4 regions of the Micromonospora kangleipakensis genome follow, and region 2 is predicted to be linked to each of the others. Evidence: riboswitches for the same ligand, from Rfam matches in the RefSeq annotation. Region 2 holds a riboswitch; each other region holds the start of a gene.
The links. Region 2 has a riboswitch for cyclic di-AMP ahead of EV384_RS10335 (C40 family peptidase). Riboswitches for the same ligand answer to the same signal wherever they lie in the genome.
Positions count from the first base shown of each region.

Region 1: another riboswitch for cyclic di-AMP. It lies ahead of EV384_RS30630 (coiled-coil domain-containing protein); the one in region 2 lies ahead of EV384_RS10335 (C40 family peptidase).
Region 3: another riboswitch for cyclic di-AMP. It lies ahead of EV384_RS24340 (LysM peptidoglycan-binding domain-containing protein); the one in region 2 lies ahead of EV384_RS10335 (C40 family peptidase).
Region 4: another riboswitch for cyclic di-AMP. It lies ahead of EV384_RS06840 (coiled-coil domain-containing protein); the one in region 2 lies ahead of EV384_RS10335 (C40 family peptidase).

Region 1 is NZ_SHLD01000001.1:6,438,539-6,445,833, forward strand. It holds gene EV384_RS30625 (cation diffusion facilitator family transporter) at 1-827, shown strand, start outside; cyclic di-AMP (ydaO/yuaA leader) riboswitch at 971-1,102, shown strand; gene EV384_RS30630 (coiled-coil domain-containing protein) at 1,108-2,184, shown strand; gene EV384_RS30635 (hypothetical protein) at 2,299-2,808, shown strand; gene EV384_RS30640 (SRPBCC family protein) at 2,820-3,347, opposite strand; gene EV384_RS30645 (1-phosphofructokinase family hexose kinase) at 3,430-4,410, shown strand; gene surE (5'/3'-nucleotidase SurE) at 4,407-5,267, shown strand; gene EV384_RS30655 (STAS domain-containing protein) at 5,283-5,621, opposite strand; gene EV384_RS35190 (hypothetical protein) at 5,973-6,116, shown strand; gene EV384_RS30660 (hypothetical protein) at 6,245-6,649, shown strand; gene EV384_RS30665 (hypothetical protein) at 6,825-7,295, opposite strand, start outside.
Region 2 is NZ_SHLD01000001.1:2,120,755-2,128,049, reverse strand. It holds gene EV384_RS10345 (SDR family oxidoreductase) at 1-12, shown strand, start outside; gene EV384_RS10340 (hypothetical protein) at 5-1,531, opposite strand; cyclic di-AMP (ydaO/yuaA leader) riboswitch at 1,843-1,993, shown strand; gene EV384_RS10335 (C40 family peptidase) at 2,044-3,144, shown strand; gene EV384_RS10330 (sensor histidine kinase) at 3,461-4,540, opposite strand; gene EV384_RS10325 (response regulator transcription factor) at 4,533-5,249, opposite strand; gene EV384_RS10320 (VanZ family protein) at 5,308-6,012, opposite strand; gene EV384_RS10315 (hypothetical protein) at 6,009-6,266, opposite strand; gene EV384_RS10310 (NACHT domain-containing protein) at 6,359-7,057, shown strand; gene EV384_RS10305 (hypothetical protein) at 7,255-7,295, opposite strand, start outside.
Region 3 is NZ_SHLD01000001.1:5,059,959-5,067,253, forward strand. It holds gene EV384_RS24330 (M4 family metallopeptidase) at 1-1,566, shown strand, start outside; gene EV384_RS24335 (YbaB/EbfC family nucleoid-associated protein) at 1,676-2,113, opposite strand; gene EV384_RS24340 (LysM peptidoglycan-binding domain-containing protein) at 2,289-2,960, opposite strand; cyclic di-AMP (ydaO/yuaA leader) riboswitch at 2,962-3,134, opposite strand; gene EV384_RS24345 (glycoside hydrolase family 3 protein) at 3,310-5,142, opposite strand; gene EV384_RS24350 (LLM class flavin-dependent oxidoreductase) at 5,366-6,580, shown strand; gene EV384_RS36350 (hemerythrin domain-containing protein) at 6,565-6,930, shown strand; gene EV384_RS24355 (winged helix-turn-helix transcriptional regulator) at 7,011-7,295, shown strand, end outside.
Region 4 is NZ_SHLD01000001.1:1,405,118-1,412,412, reverse strand. It holds gene EV384_RS06880 (heavy metal translocating P-type ATPase) at 1-336, opposite strand, end outside; gene EV384_RS06875 (hypothetical protein) at 351-1,319, opposite strand; gene EV384_RS06870 (heavy-metal-associated domain-containing protein) at 1,354-1,563, opposite strand; gene EV384_RS06865 (metal-sensitive transcriptional regulator) at 1,678-1,977, shown strand; gene EV384_RS06860 (SHOCT domain-containing protein) at 2,118-2,333, shown strand; gene EV384_RS06855 (DUF305 domain-containing protein) at 2,424-3,068, opposite strand; gene EV384_RS06850 (hypothetical protein) at 3,149-3,631, opposite strand; gene EV384_RS06845 (YibE/F family protein) at 3,853-5,184, shown strand; cyclic di-AMP (ydaO/yuaA leader) riboswitch at 5,339-5,469, shown strand; gene EV384_RS06840 (coiled-coil domain-containing protein) at 5,474-6,496, shown strand; gene EV384_RS06835 (carbonic anhydrase) at 6,567-7,238, opposite strand.

The DNA.
Region 1 (7,295 bases), 4.3 Mb from region 2:
CCGCCCTGATGCTGGTCGAGGCGGTCACCGCGTTCGGCACCGGCTCGCTGGCCCTGCTCTCGGACGCCGGGCACATGTTCACCGACGTGCTGGGCATCGGCATGGCCCTCGCCGCGATCACCGCCACCCGACGCGCCGACACCGACCCGCAGCGCACCTTCGGGCTCTACCGGCTGGAGGTGCTGGCCGCCCTGGCCAACGCGGTGCTGCTCGGCGCGGTCGCGGTCTACGTGCTGGTCGAGGCGGTACGCCGGTTCGGCGAGCCGCCGGAGGTGCTGGCCGGTCCCATGCTCGCGGTGGCGGTGCTCGGCCTGCTGGCCAACATCGCCGCCTTCGCCCTGCTGCGCAGCGGGGCGGAGGAGAGCATCAACCTGCGCGGGGCGTACCTGGAGGTGCTGGGCGACCTGCTCGGCTCGCTCGGGGTGATCGGCGCCGCGCTGGTCATCGCGCTCACCGACTGGTGGTGGGCGGACCCTCTCGTCGCCGTCGCGATCGGGCTGTTCATCCTGCCCCGCACCTGGCGGCTGGGGCGCGCCGCGGTGCGCATCCTGGTGCAGGCCGCCCCGGAGCACCTCCAGGTGACCGCGGTGCACGACCGGCTGGCCGCGGTGCCCGGCGTGGCGGAGGTGCACGACCTGCACGTCTGGACGCTGACCTCGGGGATGGATGTGGCCTCCGCGCACCTGACCATGTGCCCGGGCGCCGAGGTGGGCGAAGTGCTGGCCGCCGCTCGGGCCGCCCTGCACGAGGACTTCCGGATCGATCACGCCACGTTGCAGATCGAGCCCGGAGCGTCAGCCGGGGCCTGTGGTGCAGTCGAGTGGTAATTAGGGCAAACTTAAATCAGTGCGGGTATTGTGCACCTGTGCCGGTTTTGCCCTCGTTCGTGCCCGTAGCTCACCGGGCCGGGCCGGGGCACCACCGGTAGGCTCGGCCCCGGCCTCCGCCAGGCGGCGCCCTCCGGCGCCTGCGGTGGCCGCCGCCTAATCGCCGCCTGCGGCGAACCGGGGAACCATGTTCGTGGGGTGCATCCGCGCCAGCGGTAGGGATCTTCCGTCCCGAACCCGTCAGCTAACCCGGTCGGCGGCTGACGGAAGGAAACCCTGAATGCCAGCAGTGGCACCTGTGAAACGGACGGCCGCCCGGTTGGCGGCCCTGCTCGTGGCGACGCTCGCGCTCGGCCTCGCGACCGCGCCGGTCGGCCCCGCCGGGGCGGCGCCCCCGGCCGGCCTGCTCGCCGCCGCCCCCGGCGACGACGACGAGGGCGGCACCCCGGCCCTGCGCGCCCAGCTCGACGCGGCCAGCAAGGGCTGGCTGGAGGCGAAGACGGCGCTGGCCCGCTCGGTCGGTCGGCAGCAGCAGCTCACCAACCAGCTCACCACGATCAACGCCGAGCTGAGCGTCCGCGACACCAAGGTCGGCGAGATCGCCGGGGTCGCGTACCGGACCGGACGGCTCGGCACCGCGGCGGCGCTGCTCGCCAGCGACAGCCCGGAAGGCTTCATGGACCGCGCCGCCGCGCTGGGCCAGGTCGCCGCCCACGAGGACCGGGCGCTGCGCGACCTGATCGAGACCCGGGACCGGGCGACATCGACCCGGACGGCGCTGAACGCCGAGATCCAGGAACAGCGCAAGCAGGTCGCGGTGATGGCCAAGCGCAAGCAGCAGGCCGAACGCGCGCTGGAGGTGGCGAACGACCGCGCCGAGAGCGCCCGCGACAGTGGCGGCACGGTCCGGGGCACCTCCACCGCGAACGCCGACCCGGCACCGCGCAACGCCGACGGCTCCTGGCCGCCCGAGTCGTGCAGCGTCAACGACCCCACCCCGGCCGACGGCTGCATCACCCCGCGCACGCTGCACGCGCTCAACGAGGCCAAGTCGGCCGGGTTCACCCGGTACGTCTCCTGTTACCGACCCAGCGGGTCGGGCGAGCACCCCAAGGGCCGGGCGTGCGACTTCGCCGCGCAGTCCGACGGCTTCGGCGGGGTCGCCAGCGGCGGCGACCGGACGTACGGCAACAACCTGGCGGCCTACTTCGTCCGCAACTCCGACGCGCTGGCCGTGCTCTACGTGATCTGGTTCAAGCAGATCTGGCTGCCGAGCAGCGGCTGGAAGTCGTACAGCGGCGGCAACGGCGACCCGTCCAGCGACCACACCAACCACGTGCACCTGTCGGTCTACTGAGCCGAGGGGGTGATCCGTCGCCGGACGGGTCACCCCCGCTACGCCCGTCGACGTACGCGGAATGTCGCCCCCGGCCCCACGACGCGACCGGCCCGCCGGACCAGCATCGACGGCATGAGCCGACTCTCCCCCGCCGTCCGCAAGGCCCTGCTGACCCTGCACCTGGTCACCTCGCTGGGCTGGCTCGGCGCGGACCTGGTGCTGCTCACCCTGGGCGTCGCCGGGCTGCGCGGCGCCGACCCCGCGGTGGTCTACCCCACCGCGGGGCTCGTCGTCACGTACCTCTTCGCACCGCTGAGCGTGGTGGTCTGGCTGGTCGGGGTGGCGAGTTCCCTGCTCACCCCGTGGGGGCTGCTGCGCTGGCGCTGGGTGCTGGTCAAGTTCGTGCTCACCACGGTGCTGCTCGGTCTGGTCCTGCTGCTGCTGACGCCCCGGATCCGGCAGCTCGGCGAGCTGGGCGCCGCCGCCTCCACCCACTACCGGGTGGACCTGGTCGTCGCCCCGGCCATCTCCAGCACGCTGCTGCTGGTGGCCACCGTGCTCTCCACGTACAAGCCGTGGGGCCGGCTACGCCCCGCCACCCCGGCCCGCCGCCGCCCGGTGGCCGTCGCGCCCCGGTCCTGACCGGACACCGGTCAGCTGGCGGCTGGCGCGTCCGGACCGCGGTCCAGCACCGCGCCGAGCCGGCTGGCGAGCCCGAGGTGGGCCGCCCGGGCCTGCCGGAAGGCGTACCCGAACAGGGGCGCCGGCGCGGCGAGGGTGATCTCGACGTCGATCCGCGTCACGCCGCCCGGCTCGTCCCGCAGCCGGGTGTGGTTGCGCACGGTGGTGGCCGGGCGCTGCCGGGCCACCGTCACCACCTCGTCCTCGGTGGCGATCAGCACGTCGGCCTGGTAGGTGACCGGGAAGCGCAGCGGCCCGACCGCCAGCCGGTCGGTGATCGCGTAGCTGGCCAGCGCGCCCGGGCGGGGCGGCAGCCGGCGCACGCCGACGATCAGCGGGTGCAGCTCGCCCTGGCGGGTCAGGTCGCCGAGGAGCGCGACCGCCTCGGCCCGGGAACACCGGGCCTGCACGGTGTAGCTGAACGTGTCGCGGCTGAGCACACCGTCCCCCTCGCCGTCGGCGGTCCGCCCGATCGTCCCGTACGGCGGGCGGGCTGGCAACGCCTCGGCATGACGCGGGGCCGGCGGGGAATCCGGACGCCCGGCGGGACGAGGAGGTGGCGCGGATGGACGGGTACGGCGGATGAGCGGACACGTGATGGTCTTCGCGCCGACGCCCCGGCTCACCGTGACCGTCGACCAGCCGGCCGACCACCCCGAGCTGCACCTGCACCCCGGCGGGCAGGGGGTCTGGCAGGCCCGGATGATCATGTCGCTCGGGGTGGAGGTGGTGCTCTGCGCCAGCCTCGGCGGCGAGATCGGCCAGGTGCTGGAGCCGCTGCTGGTCAGCGAGGGCGTCGACCTCAAGGCGGTGGTCCGCGACTCGGGCGGCAGCGGCGGGTACGTGCACGATCGGCGGGGCGGCACCCGGCAGGAGATCGTCGACGTGCCGGGCCACCCGCTCAGCCGGCACGAGCTGGACGAGCTCTACAACCTGGCCCTCGGCGAGGGGTTGCGGGCCCCGGTCAGTGTGCTCAGCGGCCCGAACGACCCGACGCTGGTCCCGGCCGACCTCTACCGGCGCGTCGCCGCCGACCTGGGCGCCAACGGCAGCCGGGTGGTGGTGGACCTGGCCGGCGAGCATCTCACCGCGGTGCTGGCCAGCGGCGTCTTCTTCCTCAAGGTCAGCCACGAGGAGCTGATCGTCGACGGGCGGGCCGAGGGCGACGACGAGGAGCAGCTCACCCGGGCGATGTACGACCTGCACTCCACCGGCGCCGAGAACGTCGTGGTGAGCCGCGCCGAGGAGCCGGCGCTGGCCCTGGTCGACGGGGAGGTCTTCGAGGTGGAGATGCCCCGCCTGCAGGCGACCGACCCACGCGGCGCGGGCGACTCGATGACCGCCGGGGTGGCCGCCGTGACGGCCAGCGGCGGTGACGTGCGCACCGCGATCCGTACCGGCGCCGCGGCCGGGGCCCTGAACGTGACCCGGCACGGGCCCGGCACCGGGCGGCTGGACTCGATCACCGGGCTGGTGGAGCGGGTCCGGCTGGTGCCGGCGGGCACCCGGCCGCAGGAGCGGACCACCCCCGACGAGCTGGCCGAGCGGGCGGCCGAACGATGACGCTGCGGGTGTTGGTGACCAACGACGACGGCATCGCCGCGCCCGGCATCGGCTGGCTGGCCCGGGCCGCGGTGGACCGCGGGCTGGACGTGGTGGTCGCCGCGCCGCTGGAGGAGGCGAGCGGCGCCAGCGCCGCGATGACCGCGGTGGAGCGGGAGGGGCACGTGGTGGTCCGCGAGCACCCGCTGCCGGAGCTGCCCGACGTGCCGGCGTACGGGGTGGGCGGCTCACCCGGTTTCATCGCGCTGATCGCGGTGCACGGCGCGTTCGGGCCGCCGCCGACGGTGGTGCTCTCCGGGATCAACCGGGGCGCGAACGCCGGCCGCGCGGTGCTGCACTCGGGCACCGTGGGCGCCGCGTTCACCGCCGCTGCGAACGGCTGCCGGGCGATGGCGGTCTCCCTGGATGTGCTCTCCGTCGGGGAGGCCACCGCGGCCAGCGGCGGCGCCGCGGTGGCCGCCGCCGCCCGGGTACGCGACGCGGAGCGGCACTGGTCCACCGCCGCCCGGGTCGCCCTCGACCTGCTGCCCCGGCTGCTGGCCGGGCCGGTGGAGAGCGTGCTCAACGTCAACGCGCCCGACCTGCCGCACGGCCGGCTGCGCGGGGTCCGGAAGGGAACCCTGGCCAGCTTCGGTCAGGTGCAGATGACGGTCGCCGAGTCGGGACACGGCTTCGTCCGCACCTCGCTGGAGGAGCCCGGCCAGGCCGTCCAGCCCGGCACCGACCTGGCCCTGCTCGCCGACGGGTACGCCTCGGTCACCGCCGTGCGGGCCGTGACGGAGGTCTCCGACGTCGACCTCTCCGGCCTCGGCGCACCCGAGGACCGACCCCCGGCCGGCGGCCGGCGGGAGTCGTGATCGATCGGAGCGGCCTCAGGCGCCGGGGAGCACCTCGCGGGTCGCGGTGCCGGCGAAGTAGGGCTCGGGTGCGCCGAAGAGGCCGAGCAGGCCGGTGACCCAGAGCTGCCGGTGCACGAACCGGCTCGGCTCGGTCACGATCAGCTTCACGCCGCTGACCTCGGCGGTCTGGAAGCCCGCGACCATCGCGCTGATGCCCACGGAGTCGATGAAGGTGACCAACCGCATGTTCAGCTCGATCCGGGACGGGCGGCCCTTCGCGAGCACCTCCGCGATCGCCTCGCGGACCTCGTAGGCGGTGTCGACGTCGATTTCACCTCGCGGGGCGATCTGGATGACACCACCCGGCAGCATCGACTTCACGATCGACAGGCTCACGCGAGCACCTCCACTCGCCCATGACGGGCGCCTCATCAGTACGCGGGCCGCGACCGAGAGTATTCCTCCGACGGCCTCGGTCGCCACCCCTCGGGATGAGCAATTCGCGGACCGGGCACACCTGGGCAGCCCAATCCGGACCTTCTGGTTCCTATTTTCCCGACGTCCGGGTTTCGCTGTCTCCAACGATCGACCGGTGCCGGCCGATCCGCCGCACCAGGGTAGCGGTCCCGCGCCCGCCGGGCGCGTATCCCCGACGATCGGCGCGTTCGGTTGACCCCGCCGCTTAGCATCGGCCGGGAGTGCCCCGGACGGAGAGGATGATCGATGATCAGGAGACTGCTCGGGCTGACCGGTGTCGGCGCCCTGCTCGCTCTCGTACTGGCCTGTGGCTTCGGTGGCGGGGACGACGACGATGACGACGACGATGACGACTTCGCCCGCGGGCCGGTGACCGTCTCGGTCCGCTGAGCGGACCGGCGGATGGTTTGCGCCAACGCCCGGACGGGCACTGGCGGGTAAGCGAACAGTCACGCGCCGGACAGCCGCCGGAGTCCGAAGTGGCCCCCGGGCTTCGGCACCCCGAGGAGGTAAGCACGATGTTCGGAACCACTCTGCTGGACCGCCGCAGCAAGCCCGAGCGGATCGCGGACCAGGCGTGGCAGCACCTGGTCTCGTCCGTCAGCTCCGCCGGTGACAGCGTCCGGGACACCGCCCGGTCCGCCCGGCGCGGCGGCTCGGGCCTGGCCGACGACGCCACCGACCTGGTCGGCACCGCCGCCGAGGAGGCCCGCCGCCGGGCCACCCTCGCCTTCGACGCGCTCGCCGGCCGCCGTCCGGCGCTGCCCTGGACCCTGCTGATCAGCGCCGCGCTGGTCGGCGCGGCCCTCGGCTGGGCCGCCGGCACCGCCGCCCGGGCCGCCGGCAGCCGGGGCCGGGACGCCGACGAGATCGAGTTCGTCGACGTGGACCGGCCCAACTCGCCCGTCGGCCTGGACGGCTGACCCGACGCACCGACGACACGGCGGTGTCCCCGACCCCGGGGACACCGCCGTTCGCCGTCCGGCCCGATGAGGCGCGGCGCCGGGCCGGACGAGGAGAGACAGCCGTGCCCGCCCGGGGTGGCTGCCCCGGAGGAGACAGCCACCCGGACGGGCTTTGTCCGATTAGGACGGTCGGTCAGTCCAGGTGGAAGACCAGCCCGTCGCCCACCGGCTCCCGGCGGATCCCCAGGCCGTCCACCGGCCGCCCGGCCGCCTCCCGCCACGGCGTACCGGCCGCGTAACCGGGCAGCAGCACCACCGTGCGCACCCCCGACGCCCGCAGGTACGCCACCGACGCGGCGTCCGGGAAGGTGACGCTCGCCGCCCGGATCCGCTCCTGGCTGGCCGGGGTGAACGAGGCCAGGCCGTTGACGATCCGGGGGAAGCCGTCGGTCGACCAGAGCATCACGTGGAATTCGCGGGTGCCACCACTGGGCAACACCAGGGCCGGGCCGGTCAGCCCGCGCAGCGCCGCCGGCTCGGCGGGCACCGGCACGTGCGGGGTGCGGTTGACCCCCTCCAGCAGCACCAGCAGCACCGGCAGGACGAGCACCCACCGCGCCCACCGCCGCCACCCCCCGACGCCGGGCGGCAGCTCCGAGCGGCG
Region 2 (7,295 bases):
CGGGTCAGGTAAGGCGGTTCAACGGCGCTGTCGCCGCCAGGGCGAGCCGGCGATGCTCGGGGTCGTCGGTGCGCTCGGCCAGTGCGCGCAACTGGATCGAGCCGGCGGGGTTGCGTGCGCACCAGTCGTGCATGAGGGCGGCGGCGGTCTCCGGCGGGCTCCCGGTGGCGGTGGCGACCACCACCTCCGCGGTCTCGTCCAGCAGCTCGTCGATGGTCGGCAGGGTCACGCCCAGCTCACGCAGGTGCCCGGCGAACAGCCCGACACCCAAGGGCGTCAGTGAGGCAACAGTGCCGTCCCGCTCGATCGCGCCGAGCCCGGCCAGCTGGTCGAGCAGGCGGTCCGTGTCGTTGTCGGCCAGCTGGCGCCAGCCCCGCTCCTGCTCGTCGCTGCCCGGGCCGAATCCCAGGCCGTCGCATGCCGCCTGGTACGCGAGCTGCCGCAGCTCGTCGGTTTCGACCGGGTCGGGTGCGATGAGCAGCGCCATGGGCACGGCGAACACCGCATCGTCGAACCGCCACCGCAGCACCGACTCGGCCCACCCGGCGCCGCAGACCGCCTCGCCGAGCTCGAACAGTCCGCTGAAGGCCCGCCGGGCCAGGGCGAGCGGGTCTGCCAGCACCTTCGCCGCGCTCTTGACCGGCACCAGCCGCCCCTTCACCATCCGTACGACGCGGGCCGCCCGGGCCCAGGCGACGAGCACGGTGAGCCCGTACAGCTCGTCGCTGGTGCGGGTCTTGAAGACCCGGTCGCCGATCACGGGGTCAATGACGTCGCCGGTTTCCAGCAGCGCGACGAGTTCCCGCGCGTCGGCCAGCCGCAGGCGACCGGTGGTGGTGAGGGTCCGCCCGTCACCGAGCCACCGCACGAGTTCCTGCAGCCGGAGTACGACGAGGGACTCGGCGGCCAGTCCGCGCAGGGTGTCGTCGTCGGGCACGGCCACCAGCGGCATTGGCGGGTGCCGGTCGGGATCCTCGCCGAGCAGATGGTTGGCCATCACCTGGTGCAGCAGGTTCTCGTCGACGGCGATCCGGCCGGCGTGCAGGTCGGCGATGAACCGCTCGGCGGCCACCTGATCGGTCGGGTCGACCCCCTCGTGGAGCATCCGGGTGGCCCAGAACTTCGCCAGCCCGTACCGGCTCTGGTCCGCCATCGCGTCGGCGAACGGCGCGGCGAGCTTGTCCAGGGCGACGTGCAGCAGGTGCCGGTCGGCGCAGCGTCGGTCGGCGAGGTCCTGGTCGAAGAGGAAGTCGACGAACACGCGTACGGTCGGAGTGACGGCGGCCCACTGCTCCGGCGACAGCGTCACCTGGCGGGGAAACCAGTCGAGCAGCGCCTCTTCCAGGTCCTCGGGCTGCCACCGCCCGAGCAGGCCGTCACCGTCGGCCCAGCGGTAGTCGAGCAGCGACTCGAGGACGAACTCGTCGACCGGCTGGTGGTGCCGCCGCGCCCAACGGCCGAAGCGTCGCAGCAGCCGCTGGCGGGCGGGAATGAACACGTGGTCCGGTGCTGAGGTGTAGACCATCCGCATGACGGCCGACCCTACCGGCAGAGGCGGCCCGGGCTGTCGCAACGTCGGCTGGAGCCGCCATGACGTTGGGAAAACGGTTAAGCGTCACCTGAGGGTTGCCGAAGAAAAATAGCGCGCAGGTTGAAGGTCAAGATTAGGGGAGATTAAGAATCCGATTAGCGGAACCTTACGTACGCATAATTCCGGCACCCAATGTGCCCGCTTGACAGCGCAGCGAATTGGCGTCACCGGCTCGTTGATTTCTTCTGGCCGTCCTCACTAATGTTGGTCAGCGTCCGTTCCGGATGTCGGTCTCCACCTGGAGTGCCCCGGGACGGCCACCGCCGAGTCGCTGGACGTCACTGGCGTCGCCAGGCGAGCCGGGGAACCACCGCAGGTTTCGGGGTGAATCCGCATCAGCGGTAGGGCGCCTTCCACGCCCGAACCCGTCAGCTAACCCGGTAGGCGGTCGAGGTCGGTGCACCGTGCGGTGCGTCGGCCTCGAGTGGAAGGAGCCGAGGCCGTTGTCACCCGTGCGCACCCGGCCTGCCGGATCGCGTCTGCTCACCAGAATCCTCGCGGCCGCGGCCGCGGCCGCGGCGGCGGCCATGGTGGCCGTCGGGCCGGCGGCCCCCGCCCATGCGGCACCGTCCGCCGCCGATGTACAGCAGCAGATCGACGCGGCGTGGCAAAAGCTCGAACCCGTCATCGAGCAATACAACAAGGTCCGGTCGGACCTGGCCGCGAACCAGCGGAGATCGGCCGAACTGAGCCGGAGGATCGAGCCACTCGGCAAGTCGGTGGAGGCCAGCAGGACCCGGGTCCAGGAGATTCTGGCGGGGTACTACAAGCAGGAAAGGTCGCTTTCCACATTCAACGCCCTGCTGTCCCGCGGCTCGTCGCCGGCAGCGTTGGGAGATCAGCTCGCGCTCGTGAATCGGGTGGCAGATTCGGAGCAGCGACAGATCACCCGGCTGTCGGCCCAGCAGGCGAGCTACGACGCCGACAAGGAGAAGGTTGACGCGCTGATCGCGATACAGCAGCGCCAGCAGGCCCAGTTGGCGGCTCGCAAGAAGGCCATCGACGCCGAGATCAAGCGGCTGGATGCGCTACACCGACAGATCGCCGCCACGGAGGCGGCCGCAGCGGCCAAGGCGGCCGCGGACGCCGCGGCGGCCAGAGCCGCAGCCGCCGCGCAGACAGCCGCCACCGCGAGCAGCACCTCGCCCATCACGTCGACCAGTTCGCTGTTCATCGGTGGGCAGTGTCCCGCCGTCCCCATCACGGGAAGCGGCGGCGTCGCGGCGAAGACCGCGTGCAAGCAGATCGGCAAGCCGTACGTGTGGGCGGCCAACGGTCCGGACTCGTTCGACTGCTCCGGCCTGACCCAGTACGCGTGGGCTTCCGCCGGGGTGCAGCTGGACCATTACACAGGCTCTCAATGGACCGCGGGTGTGGCGGTGAGCAGAGCAAACCTTCGCACGGGTGACCTCGTCTTCTTCTATTCCGATCACCATCACATGGGTATCTACGTCGGCAATGGACTGATCGTCCACGCCCCGCATACCGGGGACGTGGTCCGAATGGCCCAGCTGGCGAATATGTCTTACAGCGGTGCTCGCCGCCCCGGGTGACCGTCCGGTCCCGAGCCGCTGTAGGTTCTCAACCTCGATGACGCTTTCTCAAGGTCATGTCGCCGTGGATGTCGGTCGGCATCCATGACGGTGAAGCGGTCGACGGGTGGTTGTTGCGCCTGGCACAGCGCAACCAGATCCCCGCCCGGTGGATGGCGGCAGCGCTCGGCGCCCCGGCCGCCCTCGACGCCGGGTCCTGTCCCGCTACGCGCCGGCAGGCTGGGCCGCCCTGCCCGGCTCCCGATTCTGGGCCGCCTGTCTGCGCGAGCCGGACGCCCGCTGGCAGATCCGCTGGCAGCCCGATCGGGGACGATGCCTAGGGCGTGCTGGGCAGCCGGACCGTGACGAAAAGACCGCCGTTGGGGCTGGGGACGAGGTCGAGGGTCCCGTCGTGGGCGCGGACGATGCTGTGCACGATGGCCAGGCCGAGGCCGACGCCGGGGTGTTCGTCGGTGCGTACGCGTTCCGTTCCGCGCTGGAAGGGTTCGGTGAGGGTCGGTACCAGTTCCGGTGGGAGCCGGCGACCCGTGTTCCCGAGCCGCAGCACGCTTGTGTCGCCGTGCGCCTCGGTGTGGACCGTTACGGTGCCGTCGGCGGGGAGGTTGTGGACGATGGCGTTCTGGACAAGGTTCGTCACCATCCGCAACAGGAGCTCGGCGGAGCCGCTGGTCCGGGCCGCCCCGCCGGTGACGTCCAGCGTGATCCGGCGCTGTTCGGCGAGGGGAAGCAGCGTTTCGGCGGCTTCTTCGGCGATGAGGGAGAGGTCGACGCTCTCGCAAGTGAAGTTTCCGCGGTCGCCGCGGCTGAGCAGCAGGAGGGCCTCGGTGAGATCGATCGCCCGCTGATTGACGGTGTGCAGGCGTTCGATGAGTTCGTCCCGGTCCCGCGTGGGGTCCTGGCGGGCGACGTCGAGGAGCGTCCGCGAGATCGCCAGCGGGGTGCGCAGTTCGTGGGAGGCGTTCGCGGCGAACCTCTGCTGCTCGGCGACGTGGGACTCGAGTTGTTCGAGCATCGAGTCGAACGCGTCGGAGAGCTCACGGAATTCGTCCTGGCGGCCCTTCATACGGATCCGGTGGGACAGCGACCCCCTCCCGGCCATCCGTGCCGCATCCGTGATCTGTGTGAGTGGTGCGAGCATCCGGCCGGCGAGGATCCATCCCCCGACGAGCCCGAACATGAGCAGGAAGACCATCGCTACGGCCGCGGCGGGGGCGAAGGTGTGCACAAGAAGGTAGCGGTTGGGCGAGATCCCGAGAAGGCCCTGGGAGGTGTCGGGTACGTAGCGCAGCAGGAACCCCCACACCACGGCGAGCAGGAGGGCGCCGGCGACGGCGAGGAACCCGGCGTAGCTGAGGGTGAGTTTCAGTCGGGCGCTGAGCCCTGGGCGTCTATGCATGCGTACTGCCGGGGGCGGTGGTGTCCCTGCCAGGGGCGATGGTGTTCATACCCGTGTCGATCCGGTAGCCGACGCCGGGCACGGTGGCGATGATCCACGGTTCGCCGAGCCGTTTGCGCAGTGCGGAGACGGTGATGCGCACGGCGTTGGTGAGGGGGTTGACGTTCTCGTCCCAGGCTCGTTCCAGCAACTCTTCGGCGCTGACGATCCCGCCCTCGGCGGCGACGAGGACTTCCAGCACGGCGAACTGTTTGCGGGTGAGTGCGACGTAGCGTTCGTCGCGGAAGACCTCCCGGCGGAAGGGGTCGAGCCGCAGGCCCGCGATCTCGCGGACCGGGGGCCGGGCGTACGCGCGTCTGCGGTCGAGCGCCCTCAGCCGCAGGACGAGTTCCCGCAGCTCGAACGGTTTGGTGAGGTAGTCGTCGGCGCCGAGCTCGAACCCGGAAGCCTTGTCGTCGATCCGGTCGGCAGCGGTGAGCATGAGGATCGGGATGCCGCTGCCGGAGGCGACGATGCGCCGGGCGACCTCGTCGCCGGAGGGGCCGGGAATGTCGCGGTCGAGGACCGCGAGGTCGTAGGAGTTGACGCTGAGCAGTTCCAAGGCGGAGTCGCCGTCGCCGGCGATGTCGGCGGCAATCGCCTCCAGCCGCAGACCGTCACGGACGGCTTCGGCCAGGTAGGGCTCGTCCTCCACGATCAGTACGCGCATGCCTGAAGCCTATTGTCAGCACAAAATATCGCCGACCTATGCACACCGGACACGCGACTCAGTCTGCCGGTGCCAGCGCGGGGCGAGGCTGGTCCGAAGGCACCTCCGCCGTAGTGCGCCACCAGTGGCGCGACGCCAGCGCGGCCAGCACGGCGCCGGCGGCGTTGACCAGTACGTCATCCACGGAGGACACCCGGTCCAGCCGCAGGACGTACTGTGCGGTTTCGACCAGGACCGAGCAGCCTGCCCCGAGCGCCAGGATCCGCGGCACGGACGCCAGCGCCGCGAAACGCATCGGAGCGAAGAACCCCAGCGCCGCGAAGATCAGCAGGTTGCCGACGATCCCGACCGGCCCCATCGTGACCAGGTCCCGCAGCGGGACCAGGCTCACCCGACCGGGGACGATGCCGGCCCCCGGGCCCGACATCATGGTCATCCATACGAACGGCACCGTCCCGTAGACCATGCCGACCTCGGCCAGCGACATCCGCCACGCCGATGTGACGCCAGCGGCACGCCGCAGGCGAGCCAGAGCCCACACCACCAGAGCGGCCAACGGCAGCGCAACCAGCATCATGAGCAGCACACCGTTGAACGTATCGACGCATCCGTGCCACCGCCCGGCCATGCACCTCGGAGCGGACATCATGAGCGGTCGCCGCACGGCGAACGCGACGCTCGCCACGCCCAGGATCGCCAGGCTGACAAGCACGATCCTGCGCGTGCGGCGAGGCGGTGCTGACAGGGATGCGCTGTGGTTCATGCCCCCATTAGAAACGGAGGGCCGTTGCGGTGGCGTATGGAATTTTTGATACGTCCGCGATACACGGAATCCCCGGCGTCGTCGCCCGGCACCTCTGCCGCGACCAGAGCCCGCAGCCGGCTGTCGACATCGACGAGCAACCGGTCCACGACCCGGACGGTCAGCGCCTGCTCGACCCGGTGCAGCGCGGAGCGCACGATCCGGTCGATCCGCCCGGCCACCGGCGGCTCGATCCGCTCCGTCCGGCGGCGCACCAGCAGCTCGTCGCGAACCGACTTCGGGCGCCGTTCGGCATGGGGGTGTCCATGGGCAGGCCGAGACGTGGCCCGGTCTGGGCGGCCGAGCTGTGGCTACGTCAGCGGCGGCACAGGTGGCGCACCCGTCGGGAACGCCAGGCCGAGCGGAGCCTCCGCTGGCGGACGAACGAGCGGCCCGACCATCGGATGGGCCGGCGGCACCACCGCGGGCTGCGGTGGGCGATCATCGCCACCGCCGGGACACTCGTCGCCTGGACCATCTACTCGCTGTTCCTTCCAGCGCCCCATCGACACCCAACGCCACGGGCGACGCCGACAAGGTGTGGCGGCGGCTCTGGCTGGAGAACCGCATCATGGTGCTCGCCGACGGCCTGGAGGAGGTGCTCGCCGACACCGCCCAGCCCGCCGACCGGGACAGCCTGCTCCGGGAGGCCGTCCGGGCCGCGGTCCGCGAGCGTCTCCCCCTGCTGGTCGCGTCGCGCCCCGACGCCCCGCTGCGCGGGTTGGACGCGCTGCTGCTGCAACTGGAGCCGTTCGCCCCGGGCGCCGCCCTGGAGTACGTGCAGACCCGCAGCCACCGGTCGGACCCGGGACAGTGGCGGGACCACATCGCTCAGATGATCAAGGCCGCCGGCGTGGCCGACTCACCGTTCCATCTGCGGGTCATCGGCCAGCTCCACGAGGTCGACCGCCTCGACCGGATGGCCGGGGACCGTGGGCGCTTCACCGTGGGTGGGTGGTTGCGCACAGCATCCCGCTCGCCACCGACCCGGTGCGCGGGTCGATAGCGGGCGGGATGGCGACGGGTGTTCTGGTCGAGCCACCAAAAGCGACCGCGCTCTTCCAGAAGCAGGAACGCCTGTTCCGCCTCTGCGCTCACCGGCGGTGCAGCAGAATCCTTACCGGATCGAGCGAGACCATGGTGAATCAATGAGTAAGGAACGACGGCGGGTCAGGTGCCCGGACAGCTCGGCCGTTCTGTGGTCTACTCCTGCGAGGTCGCCTTTCCGGAGAAATTCGCGATCG
Region 3 (7,295 bases), 2.9 Mb from region 2:
TACACCCTCGACAGCAAGCCGGCCCTGGCCTGGGAGACCACCCTGCGGGGCACCGACGCCGAGGGCCCGAGCCGGCTCACCGTGGACGTCGACGCCCTCACCGGCAAGGTGCTGCGCAAGCAGGAGCGCATCGTGCACGGCAGCGGCACCGGCGCCTGGAACGGGCCGGTCACGTTGAACACCACCCTCTCCGGCAGCACGTACTCCATGAAGGACCCGAACGTCACCAACCAGAGCTGCCAGGACGCCGCGACCAACACGACGTTCTCCGGCTCCGACGACGTCTGGGGCAACGGCACCGCCACCAACAAGGAGACCGGCTGCGTCGACGCGCTCTTCGCCGCGCAGACCGAGCACAAGATGCTGTCGCAGTGGCTCGGCCGCAACGGCGCGAACGGCAGCGGTGGCGCCTGGCCGATCCGGGTCGGCCTGAACGACCAGAACGCGTACTACGACGGCACCCAGGTACAGATCGGCAAGAACACCTCGGGCCAGTGGATCAGCTCGCTCGACGTGGTGGCCCACGAGATCGGCCACGGCATCGACGACAACACGCCGGGCGGCATCTCCGGCAACGGGACGCAGGAGTTCGTCGCGGACACCTTCGGCGCGGCCACCGAGTGGTTCGCCAACGAGCCGTCCACCTACGACGCCCCCGACTTCCTGGTCGGCGAGAAGATCAACCTGGTCGGCAGCGGGCCGATCCGCAACATGTACAACCCGTCGGCGCTGGGCGACCCCAACTGCTACTCCAGCAGCATCCCCAGCACTGAGGTGCACGCCGCGGCCGGCCCCGGCAACCACTGGTTCTACCTGCTGGCCATGGGCAGCAACCCGACCAACGGCCAGCCGACCAGCTCGACCTGCAACGGCAGCACCGTGACCGGCCTCGGCATCCAGAAGGCCATGAAGATCATGTACAACGCGATGCTGCTGAAGACCTCGTCCTCGTCGTACCTGAAGTACCGCACCTGGACGCTGCAGGCGGCGAAGAACCTCTACCCGACCAGCTGCACCGAGTTCAACACGGTCAAGGCCGCCTGGGACGCGGCGAGCGTGCCGGCCCAGTCCGGCGACCCGACCTGCAGCGGCACCACCACCCCGCCGCCCACCGGCAGCTGCACCGGCCAGAAGCTGGCCAACCCCGGCTTCGAGTCCGGCGCGGTGAGCTGGAGCGCCACCTCGGGCGTCATCACCAACTCGACCAGCCAGCCCGCGCACGGCGGTTCGTACAAGGCGTGGCTCGACGGGTACGGCTCGACCCACACCGACACCCTGTCGCAGGCGGTGAGCATCCCGGCCGGATGCCGGGCCACGCTCTCCTTCTACCTGCACATCGACACGTCTGAGTCGGGCAGCACGGCCTACGACAAGCTGACCGTCAAGGCCGGCAGCACCACCCTGGCGACATACTCCAACGTGAACGCCGCCACCGGCTACGTCCTGAGGTCCTTCGACGTCTCGTCGCTGGCCGGCACCACCGTGACCATCTTGTTCAGCGGCGTGGAGGACAGCTCCCTGCAGACCTCCTTCGTCGTCGACGACACCGCGCTCACCCTGAGCTGATCGAAGACGCAGCGGCCGGTCGTCGTCCTCCCGACGGCCGGCCGCTGCGCCGCGTTCTCCATCCCGGGATTGTGATCCGGGGCACCGACATTTCGCCGACCGGCGCGGGTCAGCCCGTCCGGCCGCCGCCCAGCCGGGCGGCGGCGTGCTCCATCGCCTGGCTGAACATCTCCATCTGCCGCCTCGACTGCTCCCGCAGCCCACCGAGCCGGGCGGCCAGGGCGTCCACGTCGGCCCGCGCCGAGGCGCTGACCTGGGTGTCGAGGTTGGCGAGGGCGGCGTTGACGGCCACCACGATGTGTGCGCAGAGCGCCTCGATCCCCTCGGCCGACAGCCGCGGGTCGACGGTGACGGACTCCAACCGCCCACCCTGGACGACCACGGCCCGCACCAGCCCGTCGGCCGCGGCGCCGGTGCCGCGGAGCAGCTCCTCCGCATCGCCGTCGGTGTGCTCGGCGGGCCGGGAGCGCATCGCCGACAGCGCCTGCTGCGTCCGGGTCAGCAGCTCCTCGAGGCTCGCGGCCGCGGAGAACGGTTCGTTGGTCATACCCGCGCTTTCTTCACGTCCTTCCCGAGCACCGTGACGATAGCAATCCCCCGTCCGGCCCGCCGGGGACACCGGCACCACGTCCACCACGACGGCGAACGCCCGGCCGGAGCACCGGCCGGGCGTTCGTCGGCTGCGCCGGCTCCGGCCCAACGGGATCGGATCCGGCGGTACGTCAGCGCAGCCGGAGCTGCTGGCCCGGGAAGATCAGGCCCGGATCGGCACCGACCACGCGCTTGTTGCGCTCGTACAGCGCGTGCCATCCGCCGGCGAGGTCCCGCATGTCGGCGATCATCGACAGCGTGTCGCCGGGCTTGACCACGTAGGTGGTGGTCGAGTCGCCCGCGGCCGGCGCGGTACGCCGGTGGCTGCGGGTCGCCGGCTGCTCGCTCCGCGAGGAGCGCTTCTCCCCCTTCGACTTCGATCCCGAGTCCGACCGGGACGTCGAGCCGGAGTCCCTGGTGGAGTACTGCCGGGTCGAGCCGCCCTTCTTGCCGCAGACCGGCCAGGCGCCGATGCCCTGCCCGTCGAGGACCTTCTCGGCGATGGCGATCTGCTCGCCGCGGCTGGCCAGGTCGGCGCGGCTGGCGTACTTCTGGCCGCCGTAGCCGTTCCAGGTGCTCTTGGAGAACTGGAGGCCGCCGTAGTAGCCGTTGCCGGTGTTGATGTGCCAGTTGCCGCCGGACTCGCACTGGGCGATGGCGTCCCAGTTGACGCTGGCCGCGCTGGCCGGCGCGGCCGGGCCGAGGATCGCGGCGGCGCCGGTCGCGGCACCGACGACGAGCGCCCCGACGGCGAGGCGGCGCGCGCCGGTCCGTCGGTGGCGTGCGGTGTATTCAGTTGCCATGGTGTGGTTTCCTCCACGCCGACGAGGTGAGCTGTCGGGTTCGGGCCGAGGAGCCCGGCCGCCGTCAGGCGGCTTCACCCCGAGGTGTCGAGCACCGAGGAACGTGTGGGTCCCCCGCTCCCGCCTGAGGTCAGGTACCGACGGGCCGGCGGCGGGATTAGGCGTTGCCGGTCCGTGGTGTCCGCGATCGCGAACGCATACGACGTTAGGAACGGTTTCGGACGATCGCCCACTTCTTGTGAAGTTCTTCACCCGGCCGGGCGAAGGGCCGGAATTTCGAGTTGCGACACTCCCGAACGTGCAATAGGGAGGCCGCCGGGTCGACGCCCGGCGGCCTCCGCGAACGCGTTCAGTACGTCAGGCCGTAGCCCTGCGGGAAGAGCGGAACCTGCCCGTCGCCGGCGTTGATGGGCTGCTGACTGACCGAGTTCATCCAGGTCATCGGCAGTTTCCCGGTCGGCGCGGCACCGAAGAGGACGTCGGCCACGCCGGCGCCCTCGGTGCCGGGCAGCCAGGACGCCAGCAGCGCGTTCCAGCCGGGCAGCCCGGTGGCGATGTCCAGCGGCCGGCCGGACACCAGCACCACGATCACCGGCACGCCGGCGTTGCGCAGGGTGGCGATGGTGCGCAGGTCCTCCCGGTCCAGGCTCATGCTGCCGGTCCGGTCGCCCTGGCCCTCCGCGTACGGTGTCTCGCCGACGACGGCGACCGCGGCCCGGTAGCTGCTGTCGATGCCGGTGCCGCGCTGGTTGTAGGTGACCGTCGTGGTCGGACCGACCGCGGCGCGGATGCCCTGCAGGATCGTGGTGCCTGGGGTGATGGCGCCGGACGAGCCCTGCCAGGAGATGGTCCAGCCGCCGCTCTGGTTGCCGATGTTGTCGGCGTTCCTGCCGGCCACGAAGATCTTGTTGTTGTCCCGGGCCAGCGGCAGCACGGCGCCGGCGTTCTTCAACAGCACCTGGGACTGGCGCACGGCCTGCCGGGCCAGCGCCCGGTGGGCGGCGTTGCCCACCGTCGGGGTCCAGGCCCGGTCGGTGTACGGGCGCTCGAAGAGGCCCAGCTCGAACTTCTTGGTGAGGATGCGCCGGTTCGCGTCGTCGATCCGGCTCAGCGGCACGTGCCCGTTCTGCACCTCCGCGCGCAGGGTGCTGATGAAGTTCTTCCAGGCGGTGGGCACCATGACCATGTCGATGCCGGCGTTGATCGCGGTGGCGACCTCGGCGGCGGTGAAGCCGGAGCTGCCGTCGATCTGGTCGATGCCGTTCCAGTCCGAGACGACGAAGCCGCTGAAGCCGAGTTCGCCCTTGAGGACGGTGCTGATCAGGTACTGGTTGCCGTGCATCTTGACGCCGTTCCAGCTGCTGTAGGAGATCATCACCGAGCCGACGCCGCGCTGCACCGCGGCCTGGAACGGGGGCAGGTGGATCGCCCGCAGCTCGGCCTCGGTCAGCTGGGTGTTGCCCTGGTCGTCGCCGCCGGTGGTGCCGCCGTCGCCGACGTAGTGCTTGGCGGTGGCGAGCACCGAGGTCGGGCCGCCCAGGGTCGTGCCCTGCAACCCGGTGACCAGGGTGGACATCTCCGAGGGCAGGTCCGGCGTCTCGCCGAACGACTCGTAGGTGCGGCCCCAGCGGTCGTTGCGGGCCACGCAGAGGCAGGGCGCGAAGTCCCAGTCGACGCCGGTGCCGGAGACCTCCTCGGCCACCGCCTGGCCGATCTGCTGCACCAGGGCCGGGTCGCGGGTCGCCCCGAGCCCGATGTTGTGCGGGAAGATCGTCGCGCCGACCACGTTGTTGTGCCCGTGCACGGCGTCCACGCCGTAGATCACCGGGATGGCCAGCGGCGTGGCGAGAGCGGCGCGCTGGAAGCCGTCGTACATGTCGGCCCAGCTGGTCGCGGTGTTGGGCGAGGGCGCGGAGCCGCCACCGGAGAGCAGCGAGCCGAGCCGGTAGGTGGTCAGGTCGGCGGCGGTCACCGAGCCACGCTCGGCCTGGGTCATCTGGCCGATCTTCTCGTCCAGCGTCATCCGGGCGAGCAGGTCGGCGACGCGGGTGGCGACGGGCAGGCTCGGGTCCTGGTAGGGGTAGGTGGCGGCGGCGGCCGGGCCGGGCACGGCCAGGGCGGTCACCGCGACGAGGAGCAGGGCGAGGCTGAGCGGACGGCGGACACGGTGGTGGCGGGTCACGGGTCACTCCTCCCGGAGGAACGGCAATGCCGTTGTCCGGCACCATATGCCACCCGGACATCGATGGACACCGCTGACCGAGCCGAGCTGTGAACAATCCTGTCGATTCCTCGGGTCCCGTGATCACCGCATTCCGGCCCGGGCTACGGTGGCGGGGTCCGCCGGCACGACGCAGCCAACGACCGACCGGCGGCGCGGATCGGGGCGAGGTGGCGGAGCGGACATGACCGACTACGGGCACGAGCTGATCTTCGGCAGCTTCCTCACCCCGACCGCCGGCCAGCCCGAGCAGGTGGTCGCCCTCGCCAAGCTCTGCGAGCAGGTCGGCCTGGACCTCGCCACCTTCCAGGACCACCCGTACCAGCCGAACTTCCTGGACACCTGGACGCTGATGTCGTTCGTGGCGGCGGCGACCAGCCGGATCCGGCTGGCCGGCAACGTGCTGAACCTGCCGCTGCGCCAACCGGTGGTGCTGGCCCGCAGCGTGGCCAGCCTGGACCTGCTCAGCGGTGGCCGGGTCGAGCTGGGCCTCGGGGCCGGCGCGTTCTGGGAGGCGATCGAGGCCGTCGGCGGACGCCGGCTCACGCCCGGCCAGGCGGTGGAGGCGCTGGACGAGGCGATCCGGGTCATCCGGGAGATCTGGGCCGACGACCGGCGGGGCATCGTCCGCGTCGACGGGGAGCACTACCGGGTGGTCGGCGCGAAGCGCGGGCCCGCACCGGCGCACGAGGTGGGAATCTGGGTCGGCGCGTACAAGCCGCGGATGCTGCGGCTGGTCGGGCGGGCGGCGGACGGCTGGCTGCCGTCGCTGGCGTACCTGCCCAAGGGGCCGGCGGAGCTGGCCGAGCTCAACGCGCTGGTCGACGAGGGCGCCGAGGCGGCCGGGCGGGATCCCCGGTCGGTACGGCGGCTGCTCAACCTGTCGGGCCGGTTCACCCGGTCCCGCTCGGACTTCCTCGTCGGGCCGCCGGAGCAGTGGGTGGAGGAGCTGGCCGGGCTCGCCCTCGACCACGGCACGTCCGGGTTCATCCTCGGCGCCGACGACCCCACCGCGATCCAGCTCTTCGCCCAGGAGGTCGCGCCCGCGGTCCGCGAGCTGGTCGCCGCCGAACGCGCCGAGCCCGGCAGCCGGGCGCGGGCCGTCGAGGAGCAGCGGGAGGCGGTCGAGGCCGGCGGTGCCACCACCCTCGCCGTCACCGCCACCCCCGATCCGGGGGTACGGCTCAGGAACCGCCGCCTGTGGGACGAGTCGACCCGCCCGGAGGCGCCGCCCGCGCCGGCCGGGCACGTCTACACGCCGCACGCCCAGGCCGTCGGGGCGCACCTGGTCGACGTGCACGACCACCTGCGTCAGGAGCTCGGCCAGGTACGCGACCTGCTCCAGCAGGCCGGGGCGCCGTCTCCCCCGGCGACGCCCGGGCGGTGCTCAACGAGATGACCATGCGGCAGAACAACTGGACGCTGGGGGCGTACTGCGCCGCGTACTGCACGGCGGTGACCCAGCACCACGGGCTGGAGGACAACTCGATCTTCCCGCACCTGCGGCGCGCGGACGCCGGGCTGGCCCCGGTGCTGGACCGCCTCGAGGAGGAGCACGTGGTGATCCACGAGGTGGTGGAGAGCGTGGACCGGGCCCTGGTGAACCTGATCCGGCAGCCGGGCGACTTCACCGAACTGCAGGAGGCGGTGGATGTGCTCACCGACACGCTGCTGTCGCACCTGTCGTACGAGGAGCGGGTCATCGTCGAGCCCCTCGCCCGGTACGGCTTCTACGCCGGGCAGGTCTGAACCCATTCCCGGTCGCCGCCAGGTCCGGCGTGAGATAGCTGACTTTGGTTCTCCTAAGCCAGGTGGCTAGAGTGGTCGGCATGACGGACTTCCTCGCGCAGCGCGACGCCTGGCTGACCACCAACTGCTCGATCGCCCGCGCGGTCGAGGTGGTCGGGAACAGGTCCACCCTGCTGCTGCTGCGCGAGGCGTCGTTCGGCACCCGCCGCTTCGACGACTTCGCCCGGCGGGTCGGCGTCAGCGAGCCGGTCGCCGCCGCCCGGCTGAAGCAGCTCGTCGCCGACGGCCTGCTCGAACGGCGGCCCTACCGGCAGCCGGGGCAACGCACCAGGGACGAGTACGTCCTGACCCGCAAGGGACAGGAG
Region 4 (7,295 bases), 720 kb from region 2:
CACGGCCAGGGCCACCGACACCCACAGCCGGGTACGCAGTCCGCGCAGCTCGTCCACCGGCTCGGCGGCGGTCTCCGCCCCGGCCGGCCTCGACGGCGGCGGTATGACGGCGGTGTATCCGGTCTTCTCCACGGTGGCGATCAGGTCGGCCGGGGAGACCTCGTCGGGGTACCGAACGGTGGCCTTCTCGGTGGCGTAGTTGACCGTGGCCTCGACGCCGTCCATCCGGTTGAGCTTCTTCTCGATCCGGGCGGCACAGGACGCGCAGGTCATGCCGCCGATCGCGAGTTCGATCAGGTTCGGGGCGACCGGCAGGGACTTGGCGGTCGATGTCATCGCGGCACCTCCTGTCAATTGTGCCCGTGACCGGGGGCGCCGTGGCCGGCGTCGGCGGTCGGCGTGGTCGTGGCGGCCGGCGCGGCCGTGGTCGCCGGGACGCCCGGGTCGCCGGCCACCACGGTGAACTCGGCGGTGTGCACCGCGTCGCCGTGCCGGAAGTCCAGGTAGAGGCGGTAGCTGCCGGCCGAGGGCACCTCGGCGTAGAAGGTCACCGCCGGCCCCGCCGCGGTGCGCCCGTCGCCGGGTGCGCCGTCCGGGTGCACGTGCAGGTACGCCAGGTCGCCCTGCCGCAGCGCGACCAGGTGCCCGTACGCCCCGAGGTAGGGCTGGAGGTCGGTGACCGGCTGCCCGTCCCGGCTGACGGTCAGGGTCAGCTCGGCGGTGCGGCCGGGCTGCGGAGCGCCGGCGAGGGTGACCGTGTACCCGTCGACGGTGGTGCTGGTCGCCGGCGCGGGCAGCGGCCGGGCCGCCAGCGCGCCGGGCACGGTGACGTCGACTCCGAGGGTCAGCGGCTCCCCGCCGGTCGGCGTGAAGTCGGCGAACGCCCGCCAGGCGCCGGGGCCGGCGAGCGGCGAAGCGACCCGCCAGGTGCCGTCGGCAGCCAACTCCGGGTGGACGTGCCGGAAGCCGGAGAGGTCCCGGCGGGCGACGATCAGGTGCATGCGCTTGTCGTGCGCCACGTCGTAGCGGGTGACCGGCGCGCCGTCCGGGCCGGTGATCCGGAAGGCGAACTCGCCGGCCGGTGCGGTCACCGGTTGCATCGTGTAGCCACGGTCGGAGACGAGCAGTCCGCCGGGCAGGTGGCTGGTGGTGGCGGCGCCGGTCGGGTGGTCGCCGTCGGCGTGACCGGCGTCGGTGGCGTCGTGGCGGGTCGCGACGGCGGGGGTGTCGGGGCCGGCCACCTGGCCGACGCCGTACGCCGCGCCGAACACCGCCGCGAGGCCGAGGGCGAAGCCGCTCAGCTTCGTCGCTGTGTTCATCGTGATACCTCGGTTCTCCAGGTCCGCGGACCCGTCACGCCCCGACGAGGTCGTAACCGGCCTCGTCCACGGCGGCGTGGACGGTGTCCGTGTCCAACGGGCTCTCGCTGGTGACGGTGACCCGGCCGGAGGCCAGGTCCACCTGGACGTCGCTGACGCCCGGGATCGCGCCGACCTCGGCGCCGACCGAGCTGACGCAGTGCCCGCAGGTCATGCCCTGGACCTGGTAGGTGGTGGTGACCATCGCAACTCCCCTTCCGCCGTTCCCATGCTATCCCAATTACCGGTACCCCCTTGGGGTATCAGCAACTGATCAGGACCGTACCATACCCCCGAGGGGTACGCTATCCTGGACGTCATGACCGCACCGACGACCCCGACCCGGGGCTACACCGCCAGCAAGGACCAGCTCCTCGCGCGGCTCCGCCGCATCGAGGGCCAGGTCCGCGGCATCGAGAAGATGGTCGACGACGACCGGTACTGCATCGACGTGCTCACCCAGATCTCCGCCATCCAGGCCGCCCTCGACAAGGTGGCGCTCGGCCTGCTCGATGGGCACGCCCGGCACTGCATGCACGAGGGTGCCGCCGAGGGACGGGCCGACGAGATGGCCAGCGAGATGATGGCCGCCGTCGGCCGGCTGATGAAGCGCGGCTGACCCGGGACCTCCGACCCGTACGCCGGGTCTCCCGACCCGGTTCCGCCGCACCCGGTTCGCCGTAGGGTCGAGGTGGCGACCGGTACCGGCGCCCTCGGCGCACCGGACCGGCCGACCCTCGGCACCGCGGGAGGGCAGCCATGATGTGGAACGGCCCGATGATGGGCTGGATGTGGATCTGGTCGCTGCTGGGGCTGGCAGTCCTGCTGGTCCTGGTCTGGTTGACGGTGCGGCTGACCGGCGGTCAACTGGGCTGGACCACGCCCTCCTCGGCCCGGCGCATCCTCGACGAGCGGTACGCCCGCGGCGAGATCGACGAGGAGGAGTACCGCCGTCGTCGCGCCGGCCTGACCTGAGCCGGCCGGCCCGCCCCCGACGACCCCGCTCCGGCCGACCCCACCGGATGCCCGGGCCGCGCGGCGGACCAGGCACCCGGCAGGTGCGGCTCAGAGCCGGTCGAGGACCTTTTTCATGGTGTCGATCTCGCTCCGCTGGGCGGTGACGATCCGCTGGGCGAGGGCCCTGGCGTCCGGGTTGGCGCCGCTCGCGATCTCCTCCTGCGCCATGGTGACGGCGCCCTCGTGGTGGGCGATCATCATGGTCAGGAACTGCCGGTCGAAGTCGACCCCGGAGGCCGTCGCGAGCTTCGCCAGGTCGGCCTCGGACATCATGCCGGGCATGCCGTGATCCATCCCCGGCATGCCCGTGCCGTGCCCCGCGCTCGCGGACGGGCCGGGCACGCCCCACGCGGCGAGCCAGCCGGTCATGGTGGCGATCTCCGGCGCCTGGGCTGCCTTGATCTGCCCGGCCAGCTTCTTCACCTCCGGGTCGGTGGCCCGGCTGTCGGCGAGTTCGGCCATCCGCACCGCCTGCTCGTGGTGCGGGACCATCATCCGGGCGAACATCACATCCGCGTCGCCGAAGGACGCGGAGGCCGCCGGGGCGGGCGTGCCGGTGCCGCCCATGCCCGGCATGCCGTGGCCGGAGCCGGACGTCGAGTGGTCGGCGTCGCCGCAGGCGGCCAGGGCGAGCGCGGCGAGGGCCGTCGCGCCGGCCAGGGCGGCACGACGCGCGATGATACGAGTGGACACGGGAAAGACCTTTCGGTGTCGGAACGTACGCAGCGGACAGCGGGACGCGGGTCACCGGACGGTCACCCGCGTCGGGCCTCCTATCTGCGCAGCACCGACACCGTCGCCAGGCGCAGTCCCCACGGTCGGGGCGGCGGGGCCCGCGGTCCGCAGGCGGGTCGCCGCGACCCGCGGGCGGCCCGTCCGACGGTCCACGGCCCGGCCCGCAGCAGCACGGCGACGAGCAGCGCCACGGCGAACGCGCCGAGCACGGCCAGGCAGACGCTCCACCCGGACCGGTCCGCGCCGGGACCGGTCAGCGGGAGCGCGCGGGCGTGGCAGCCGGCACCCGGGCAGTCGGCGACCGCGCCGACCGCTGCGCCGACGGTCGCGGCCGGCTCGGCGAGAACCGCCGGAAGGGCGAGATGGTGCCCGGCGGGCTGCGTCGGATGACCCGCCCGGTGCCCGCCCGAGGCGTGCGCGCCGTGGCCCAGGGTGTGCATGGTGGCCAGCCCGACCAGCGTGCTGAGCAGCAGCAGGAGCCGGACCCACCGCCCGGTCGTCACCGCCGCCTCCGTCCGCACGACGACCACGTTAGCCTCCCGGGTCGTACCGATCGGGAGGAACCGCCCGGATCCACGGGCCCGGCCGCGCGCCCCGCCGCCCGGCGGGACCGCGGGCCGGCCTGACTAGCATTCCCAGCGACGGCCCCGGCGACTGCCGCACCGGCGGACGCCTCACCCGGCCGGTGAACCGACCGGCCCGGTGACACGTACCTCGCCTGAGAATCGTTGGGAGACTCACCATGGGCGCCGACCACACCCGTCCCGCCCCGTCCGCCCCGCCGCGGGTACGACGGATCCTCGTCGCCACGGTGGTCCCGCTCTTCGTCCTCACCGTGCTCGCCGCGCTGGTGCTCTGGCCGCGGGACACCCCGGCACCGGAGCGGGCCGCGGACGTGCCCCGGTACCACGGCACGGTGACCCGGGTGGTGACCGTGCCGTGCCCGCCGGCGGCGGAGGTGCCGGAGGGCGTCCCGGGCGGCTCGGCCGGGCCCTGCGGGACGGTCGGCGTCGCGGTCGAGCAGGGCCCGGACGCCGGCCGCCAGGTGGAGACGCCCATCCCCGCCGGCCCCGGCGCGCCAACGGTCGAGGTCGGCGACCGGATCATCCTGGTGGAGCTGGTGGATCCGGCCGATCCCGCGACGAAGAGCTACAACATCGCCGAGCACCAGCGGGCCACGCCGCTGATCTGGCTGGCGGCGCTCTTCGCCGTCGCCATCGTCGCGTTCGGCCGCTGGCGGGGGCTGGCCGCGCTGGGCGGGCTGGCCGCGAGCTTCGCCATCCTGCTGGGCTTCGTGCTGCCGGGGATCGGCGGCGGCCAGCCGCCGCTGCTGGTGGCGATCGTCGGCTCGGCGCTGATCATGTTCGTGGTGCTGTACCTGACGCACGGGATCACCGCGCAGACCTCGGTGGCGGTCCTCGGCACTCTCGGCAGCCTGGTGCTGACCGGCGTCCTCGGCACGCTCGCCACCGCGGCCACCCACCTGACCGGCTTCGGCAGCGAGGACGCCACCACCCTGTCGATGTTCCAGCACGATGTCGACCTGCACGGGCTGCTGCTGGCCGGGATCGTCATCGGCTCGCTGGGCGTGCTGGACGACGTGACGGTCACCCAGGCGGCCACCGTCACCGAGCTGGCGCACGCGAATCCGGGGCTGTCCCGGTTGCAGCTCTACCGGGCGGCCACCCGCGTCGGCCGCGCGCACATCGCCTCCACGGTCAACACCATCGTGCTGGCGTACGCGGGCGCCTCGCTGCCCCTGCTGCTCCTGCTCGTCGCCGACTCGCGGGCGGTGAGCGAGATCCTCACCAGCGAGTTCATGGCGCAGGAGATCGTCCGGAGCGCGGTCGCCACGATCGGCCTGATCGCCGCCGTACCGCTCACCACCGGCTTGGCGGCCCTGGTGACCACCGCCGGTCAGGGCGGGGCCGGCGGGCCCGCCGTGCCAGCGTCCCGTCCCCCCGCGGAGCCGGATGCCGCACTGGCGGCGCTGAGCGCGCCACGCACCGGCGCCGCCCCGGGCGCCGCCGGCGGCGGGACCGGACCGCACGGGAGCACGGACATCGCATGGTGACACTCCGGAGCGTGACCGCCGGCGCCAAACGCGACGCTGGTCACGGAGCTGCCCGTCGAATTACCGCTTTTAGTCGGCTTCCGGACGTAGATCCTCGGGACGACTCTCGGGTAACCTCGCTGCCGGTCACCGCCGAAGGCGCGCAGCGGCGCCTGCGGTGCCACCGCCCAATCGCCGTACGGCGAGCCGGGGAACCAGGTACATGGGGTGTATCCGCGCCAGCGGTAGGGGCCACTTCCGTCCCGAACCCGTCAGCTAACCCGGTCGGCGGTCGAGGGAAGGGAACACTGTGACGGCACCCCTGCGCCGCTGGTTGATACCCGTGGTGGCCGTGCTCACCGCGTTCGTCATCGTCGCCGGCCCCACCCCGGCGATCGCGGCGCCGACGACGCCCCCCACCCCCTCGGGGCATGCGGAGGACGAGGAGCAGCCGCTCATCACCGATGTCATCGAGGCCGCCAACCGCGGCTACGTGCAGGCGAAGAGCCGGCTGGCGAAGTCGAAGCAGCGCCAGCTCCAGCTGGGCACGGAGGTGCGCGCGGCGCAGAACCAGCTGGACGCCCTGCGTCCGCAGGTGACCCAGATCGCGGCGCAGTCGTACCGGACCGGGCGGATCGGCGCGGTGGCCATGCTGCTGGAGAGCAACACCCCGGACTCGTTCGTCCGGCGGGCGGCCGCGCTCGACGAGCTGAACATGGTCAACGCGCAGAAGCTCGCCGCGGTCAACGCGGCCAAGACCCGCGCCGAGCAGGCCAAGCTGGCGCTCGACGCCGAGGTGCGCGAGCAGCAGAAGCAGGCGAACGCGATGGCCCGGGAGAAGAACGAGGCGGAGAAGGCGCTCGCCCTGGTCGGCGGGAAGGGCTTCACCGGCGGCCTGGTCTCGGCCACCTCGCCGGTCGCCCGGATCGGTCCCGGCCGCACCGCCGACGGGGACTGGAAGCCCGAGTCGTGCAGCGAGAACGATCCCACCACGTCCGGCTGCATCACGCCGCGCACGCTGCACGCGTACAAGGAGGTCAGGCGGGCCGGCTTCAACCGGTTCGCCGGCTGCTACCGACCGGGCGGGCCGTGGGAGCACCCGAAGGGCAAGGCCTGCGACTGGTCGCTGCAGAACAGCGGGTTCGCCCCCTGGCACAACAACGACACCCGGATGTACGGCAACAACGTCGCCGCCTTCCTGATCCGCAACGCGGACCGGCTCGGCATCTACTACGTGATCTGGAACCGGCAGATCTGGTTCCCGGCGACCGGCTGGAAGTCCTACAGCGGGCCTTCCAACCACACCGACCACGTGCACATGTCGCTGCTCTGATCGACGACGTGCCCGGCCGAGGGGCCGTCCCGCCGATGCGGGACGGCCCCTCGGCCGTTGCGTGGGGGCGTCAGCCGCCGACGGCGGTGGGCGCGGCGCGCTCGACCTGCGCGGGGGGCGGCATGGTCGCCGCACCCGCCGGGACCGTCGCCACCGTCCGCACCTCGCCCGCGCTGAGCTGGTACGACATGCCGACCACCGCGCACCGCCCGGCGGCCACCTCAGCGGCCAGGACGGAGGAGTTGGCCAGCAGCGCCTCGACGGTCCGCGCGATGTGGATGTCGACGATGCCGTCGATCTCCTCGACGCCCTCCGCCGCCGCCCGGCGCAGGCTCGGCACCACGGCGTCGACCAGCGCGCCGAGGTGCCCGGCGGGGGTCCTGCCGGTGGTGACCGCCTCCCGGGCGGCCTGCACCGCGCCGCAGGAGTCGTGCCCGAGCACCAGCACCAGCGGCGTGCCGAGCACCGTCACGGCGTACTCGACGCTGCCGAGCACCTCGGGGCCCGCCGTGTGGCCGGCGGTCCGGACCACGAAGAGGTCGCCCAGGCCGCGGTCGAAGATGATCTCGGCGGCGAGGCGGGAGTCGGAGCAGCCGACGACCACCGCGAAGGGGTGCTGCCCGTCGGCGACGGCCGCCCGGTGGCCGGCGTCCTGGTTGGGGTGGCGCGGAACGCCGGTGACGAACCGGCGGTTCCCGGCGTGCAGTTCGGCGAGCGCCTGCTCCGGAGTGGTCGGGGTCAATTCCCTCACCTCGTCCTCGCGCGAAACGACCTGGTCAGCCGGGCCGGCGGCGGAGGC